Regions from separate parts of the Anaerobacillus sp. QJM3NY_32 genome, predicted to be linked through region 2. Evidence: riboswitches for the same ligand, from Rfam matches in the RefSeq annotation. Region 2 holds a riboswitch; the other holds the start of a gene.
What was found. Region 2 has a riboswitch for cobalamin ahead of AC0VYH_RS18340 (ribonucleoside-diphosphate reductase subunit alpha). Riboswitches for the same ligand answer to the same signal wherever they lie in the genome.
Positions count from the first base shown of each region.

Region 1: another riboswitch for cobalamin. It lies ahead of AC0VYH_RS02020 (acyl-CoA thioesterase); the one in region 2 lies ahead of AC0VYH_RS18340 (ribonucleoside-diphosphate reductase subunit alpha).

Region 1 covers NZ_CM149684.1:368,845-372,192, forward strand. The annotation lists gene AC0VYH_RS02005 (threonine/serine exporter family protein) at 1-365, shown strand, start outside; gene AC0VYH_RS02010 (DoxX family protein) at 468-893, shown strand; gene AC0VYH_RS02015 (DsbA family protein) at 909-1,574, shown strand; cobalamin riboswitch at 1,748-1,931, shown strand; gene AC0VYH_RS02020 (acyl-CoA thioesterase) at 2,046-2,540, shown strand; gene AC0VYH_RS02025 (AI-2E family transporter) at 2,825-3,348, shown strand, end outside.
Region 2 covers NZ_CM149684.1:3,522,181-3,525,528, reverse strand. The annotation lists gene AC0VYH_RS18345 (sensor histidine kinase) at 1-938, shown strand, start outside; cobalamin riboswitch at 1,297-1,472, shown strand; gene AC0VYH_RS18340 (ribonucleoside-diphosphate reductase subunit alpha) at 1,627-3,348, shown strand, end outside.

The DNA of each region.
Region 1 (3,348 bases), 1.2 Mb from region 2:
TTATTAAAGGCGGGTTTGTTGGCATGTGTGGCTGGATGATTTATTACGGAATGGAGGCATCAGGTATTGATGCTGTCATCGCCACTGTAACAGCCTCATTTGTCATCGCTGTTATTAGTCAGGTTTTTGCAAAGGTGTATCGGACACCAGTCATTATATTTAGTGTAGCGGGGATTATTCCGCTTGTTCCAGGTGGTCTGGCTTACGATGCGATGAGGAATTTCGTTCAAAATGATTACAATAGTGCCATTAACCTTGCAGCCAGAGCATTTATGATATCGGGATCCATTGCAGTAGGGTTAGTATTTTCGGAAGTGATCAATCAAATCATACGGCATTCCACACTCGCAAGGGGGCAGAAATAGGTCTTCATCCTTTTGCAATGTAGGCATTCATTATGATAACGTTTAGTTGGATAACTGTGTCGAACGGTGTCAAATAATGTTAGTATCTGGGGAGGATCAATAATGAAAACCTATCCCCATCTCGGGTTGTTAACAATTCGATTGGTCGTAGGTATGCTTTTTTTTGCTCATGGTTTTTTAAAGTTTTCTGAAGGGATCACGAATACAGTAGCTTTTTTTGAGACAATCGGTATTTCTGGTTTTCTTGCTTATGTTGTGGCTATAGTTGAGTTAACTGGAGGAGTTTTGATGATTCTCGGCTTAGGAACGCGAATTGTCAGCGTACTGTTTTCCATGATTTTATTAGGAGCTCTTCTCTTTGTAAAGAGATCAACTGGAATGCTGGGCGGTTATGAACTAGACATTGCTTTTCTAGCTATGTCAGTGTCTTTATTTCTAGGAGGCGGCGGTCCATATAGTCTTTCAACATACCTTAAGAGAAAAGGTTGGTCGTTTAAGATCGATCAGGAGAAAGTAACAAAGGATTAAAGAGGAAGTGACTGAATGGCTAAACCAAAAAAGAAGTTAAAACCGGGTGCCAGATGGTTATTATTATTTGCGGGACTCGTTATTCTATTTTTGTTTATTAACTTTCTGTTTCATCCATTTGCAAATACAAAAGGATTTAAATTAGATTCTCAACCGCACTTGGGTGAGGAAACAGCGCCAGTTGAAATTGTGCAATTTGGTGATTATAAATGCTCTTCATGTCAATCCTTTAATGAATCTTTGCTTCCAAAAATCCAAGAGGAATTATTAGCAACTGAGAAAGCAAAATTTTACTTTGTCCATTATCCGTTCCTCTATAAAGATTCCACGAGGGCTGCTGAATTTGCTGAGGTTGTTTATCAAGAATTAGGTAATGATGTATTTTGGCAATTTCATCATGTTCTGTATGACAAACATAAAAAAGGATCTGAGACGAAAGATGTTTTAACTGAATCTTTCTTAACGAAAACCCTTAGTGGTCTAGTTAGTGAAGAAGAAACGGACAGAGTTGTTAAAGCCTATAAGAGTGGTGCAGGTGAGAAACGAGTAGAAGCTGACCTTGCTTATGCAAATAAAAAGAATGTTTCAGAAACGCCTACCTTATTTGTAGATGGTAAGCGTTTTGACGGAACTAGTTTATCTGAATTAAAACAAATGGTTGAGGATTCAACCGACGAATAAATAAAGGCGCTGTGAAGGCGTCTTTTTTTTGTTGCATTCTAATTAATTGGTTCCTCTGCAGGCGGAAAAATCATTAAATAAACGTTTGTTTAAGGTATAAATAGTTAAACAAACGTTTGATTAACGAATGGTATTGACTTTTGGATCCCCGGCATGAAGAATAGAGAAGTACAATTGAATAAAATGGAAAAGGTGTACTGATTCCAGTACTTAATAGGGAAATTGGTGAAAATCCAATGCGGTCCCGCCACTGTAAGAAGTAAGGACGGTGCGTTACCCCACTTATCAATGATAGGGAAGGGGCATTCGTTCAACAAAGCTTCAAGCCAGGAGACCTGCCTTTTCTAAAGCACTGATTGACCTACGGACGATAGGGGGGTGTAACGGAGAAGACTGGGAAAAGTCTATTTGTTATGCATGCTCTTATGAAAAGAGTATGCATTTTTTATTGTTTAGAAAAGGAGAGATGATATGAAAAAGAATGTAAGCGAATCAAGAGTGTATAAGAGCAGCCGTATTTTTCCGCCTGACCTTAACAGCCATGGAACATTATTTGGGGGTAAACTCCTTGCCGATATGGATATGCTAGCATCAATCGCGGCGACAAGGCATTCTCGTCTAGAATGCGTGACAGTGTCTATGGATACGGTGGAGTTTTTACATCCTATAACGGAAGAGGATTCGATTCATTATGAAGCTTTTGTCATATGGACAGGTAAAAGCTCAATGGAAGTTTTTGTGAAAGTAAACGCCGAACACCTTTTAACGGGTGCCAATCGTATAGCAGCGACGTGTTTTATTACGTTTGTAGCCCTTCTCGACGGTAGACCAATGAAAGTACCTGGAATTCAGCCGGAAACTGAAGGGGAAAAGCAGCTTAACGAGCTAGCCCAAAAAAGAGCTCAAACAAGATTAGATCGTAAAGAAACAAGCAAGAATCTAGGGGGAATCCTAACGTTGTTATAACCAGAAAAGAGGGCTGGAGTATTCCGGCTCTCTTTTGTTAGTCGTGAGACATTTTATCGTTATATTTTGGTTCATTCCTAAAAGATGGTAGTTTTGTATTTAAAACCATATTTAGCTGATTGGAGAGGGAATCACCCCTCACTCTTATAGAAACAATATTTACGAGAGAGGTTCCTTTTTAGATCCCCTGGAATCGGAAACTTTTTGTGGAAATCAAGTTAGTAAAAGAGTGTTGAGTGGTATAGGGATGAGAGTGAAATGAATAAAAACAAAGGAGACGGCCAATGTGGATTAGACATGATTTCTTCAAGTATATAACAGGTATTATTCTATTATTAATCTGTTTTTTCTTTTTGACAGAATTAGATTTATTGAAACCGGTGAAAACAATTATAGGTACATTGTTTTATCCAGTACTAATTGCTGGTTTTTTGTATTATGCAATCAAGCCTATTGTTAAGTTATTAAAAAAGATTCCATTTGTATCAGATATTGTCGCGATTTTAATTGTGTTTATAGGGATTGCGGGTATCCTCTATACTGGATTCACTTTTCTAGCAAATCCGATTCAGAGTCAGGTTTCAGAGTTTTCGAAGGAGTTGCCTGAGAAGCTGAAAGAATCAGCAAAAGAAGCTGAGAAAATGATGGAGAAAAATGATATGGGGATGCTTTCTGTAGAAAACCTTCAACAAAAAGCAACGAGCTATTTAGGTAATTTAACGCAAAGCCTCGGTGATCATATTATGCAGGTTGTGAGTGCATTAACAAGTGCTACGACAGTCCTTGTAATCGTACCTTTTGTCTTATT
Region 2 (3,348 bases):
AGCAAGTTGGCAGTATTGTGCTATTTACGAAGGTAGAAAGTCTTGAAGGTTTCAATCGGATTATTCAGCAATCACAGGCTGTTAGTCTTTTAGTATCTGCTGCTGTTGCCGTGCTCCTTGCTGCTATTATGCAGAAAGGAATAGCGGGGCCAATTCGATTACTTGCCAACCACATGAGGGAATTTACGATGCGCAAGGAACAACCCCCGTTGACGCTTAAAACAAAGGATGAAATCAATGAACTTGCTAAGACGTTTCAAGAACTAACGGAGCAACTTCGAAAAAATGATTTTGATCAGAAGGAATTCCTTCAAAATGCGTCTCATGAATTAAAAACACCTCTAATGGCCATTCAAGGGAATGCGGAAGGGATTCTAGATGAAGTAATCGTAGGAGAGGACGTCGAGTATAGTCTTGAAGTAATCGTGAAAGAAACGCAGCGTTTAAAAAAGATCGTGCAGGACATTTCTTATTTAACTAGGTTAGAAACAGTAGATGAATCTTTTACTTATGAAGTAGTCGATCTTCATCACGTGTTGATGGAAGTCATCACTGCGGTAAAACCACTTGCACATCAACGGCAAATAGAGGTAAGGTATGACACTGATCATGCCATAGACGTTAAGATGGACAGTGATAAAATGAAGCAAGCTTTTATGAATATATTCGGTAATGCCCTTCGATTCGCTTCGTCCGTTATAGAAGTACATGTCCACCAAGATAATGGTCAAGTTTATATTGAGGTTGAAGATGATGGTAAAGGCTTTGGCGAGAATCCACAGCGCGTTTTTGAACGATTCTATACAGGTGACAAATCAGGTTCTGGCATTGGTCTATCGATTACGAAAACAATAGTAGAAAAGCATAATGGTAACATTTACGCCGAAGACAATAAAAAGGGAGGAAGGATCGTGATCTCGCTTCCTTTTCAATCGTAGTTAGAACTTTATGTTTTATGCTCACTTAACTTTTGTAGAATTTCTTTGCTTTCTTGTTCACTCAAAATACCAAATTTCTGACAGAGTTGTGTATAGCCAGCCAATTTCTTAAAATTAACCGAAGATAATCTTTTCATCATACTCACCTTTCTTTCCTTTAGGAAACTTTTTTAGTTATCAACAATATATGCATGAGCATGTTGAAAGTGATAGGTGAGTGTCTTTAGAGTTGAAATAAATCGAAGTCAATGTAACAATAAAGCTTGTGCTAAATTAAAGCATCATGTAAGATGAGGTTATCAATATTTAGTAACTATCAAGTGTTTCAGATACTATATATGGTGTAAATTGTACGTAATTAAATAATTGAGTATGCGGTGTCGTATAACGACTTAATAGGGAATCCGGTCTGAATCCGGAGCTGTCCTCGCAACTGTCGTGTGGACAAGGCAAGAAGCCACTGGAGTTAATTCCGGGAAGGCTTGCCAAGGAAGAAGCACAAGCCAGTAGACCTGCCGTATAGTCAAAAACGTTTCTATTCTTCGGGGGTTGAGGGTGAGAAATGGCAGGGTAAATGTACGAGTACGTTCATTTATACGTTGTCGTTTTCTCCAGGCTCACTCTTCCGAGAGTGAGCTTTTTATTTTGGATGGATAAAGGAGAGAGGTATATGAGTACTGTAGCAGAAATGACAGTAACAAAAATGATAGAGGAAGTAAGAACGCTCCTAGATGAGTACCCGTTACTTGCTAGTGAGAGTTTTATTGAAAAAACAATTGATGGTATTTCAGAAGAATCAACGCAAGAAGAGGTTGGTAATATTCTAGTTTTAAATGCCCTTGAACGAATTAGCGCAACAGAACCTGACTGGACTTATGTGGCAGCAGCTTTTCATCTTCGTTCGCTCTATCGTAAGTCTCTTTCACATCGAACTGAGAAAGAGGTATATGGTGGGGGAAGCTTCTATCGCCTTCTACAAAAGCTGACAGATGAAGGGATTTATAACAAGGCACTCCTTCAGTCTTATTCCAAGAATGAAGTAGAGCATGTTGCTAAATTAATCGAGCCATCAAGAGATCGTTTGTTTACATACATCGGACTACGAACGCTCGCAGACCGCTATCTAGCTACAGATCATGATAAGAATGTGTATGAATTACCTCAAGAGCGCTTTCTAGTCATTGCTATGACGCTCATGGTAAATGAACCAAAAGATAAGAGGTTAAATCTGATTGAAGAAGCGTATTGGGCGCTATCTAATTTATATATGACAGTAGCAACTCCTACTCTTTCAAATGCAGGGAAAAGCTATGGACAACTAAGCTCATGCTTTATCGATACGGTGGATGACAGTCTTAGAGGAATCTATGACAGCAATACAGATGTAGCGACCGTTTCGAAAAATGGAGGAGGAATTGGAGCATATCTCGGGAAAATTCGTTCTCGTGGGAGTGATATTAAAGGATTTAAAGGAAATTCATCTGGGGTTTTACCATGGATGAAGCAGTTAAACAATACAGCTGTGAGCGTAGACCAGCTAGGACAGCGTCAAGGTGCTGTTGCTGTATATCTTGATGTCTGGCATAAAGACGTTTTCGAATTTCTTGATGCCAAGCTTAATAACGGAGACGAACGAATGAGGACACATGATCTTTTCACGGGTCTTTGTATTCCAGATATCTTTATGGAAACAGTGGAAGACCGTGGAGACTGGTATTTATTTGATCCGCATGAAGTCCGTCAGGTGATGGGGTTCTCTCTTGAAGATGCTTATGACAAAGAAAAAGGATCAGGAGAGTTTCGTATGAAATATAGGAAATGTGTGAACCATCCTGAACTTTCAAGAAAAACCGTGCCGGCGATTGAGATTATGAAGCGAGTTATGAAATCACAATTGGAAACTGGGACGCCTTATATGTTCTATCGAGATACGGTGAATCGAGCGAATCCGAATAAGCATGCTGGTATGATCTATGCTTCCAATCTTTGTACGGAAATTATGCAAAATATGAGTGCAACGACTGTTGAAGAGGAAATCACGAAAGACGGTAAAATTATCATTACGAAAACGCCTGGTGACTATGTCGTTTGTAATCTATCAAGTATTAATCTTGGGCGTGCGGTTGCAGCTAATGCACTAGAGCGATTAATTCCAATTCAGGTAAGAATGCTGGATAACGTGATCGATATTAATACGATCGAAGTGCCTCAAGCCCAGTTAACGAATGAGAAGTATAGAAGCATTGGTCTTGGAACGTTTGGTTGGCATCACCTCCTTGCGAAAAAAGAGATTGTCTGGGAAAGTCAGGAAGCGGCAGACTATGCGGACGAACTATATGAAACAATCAATTATTTAACGATACAGGCAAGTCATGAGCTTGCCGTTGAAAAAGGAAGCTACTCTCTCTTT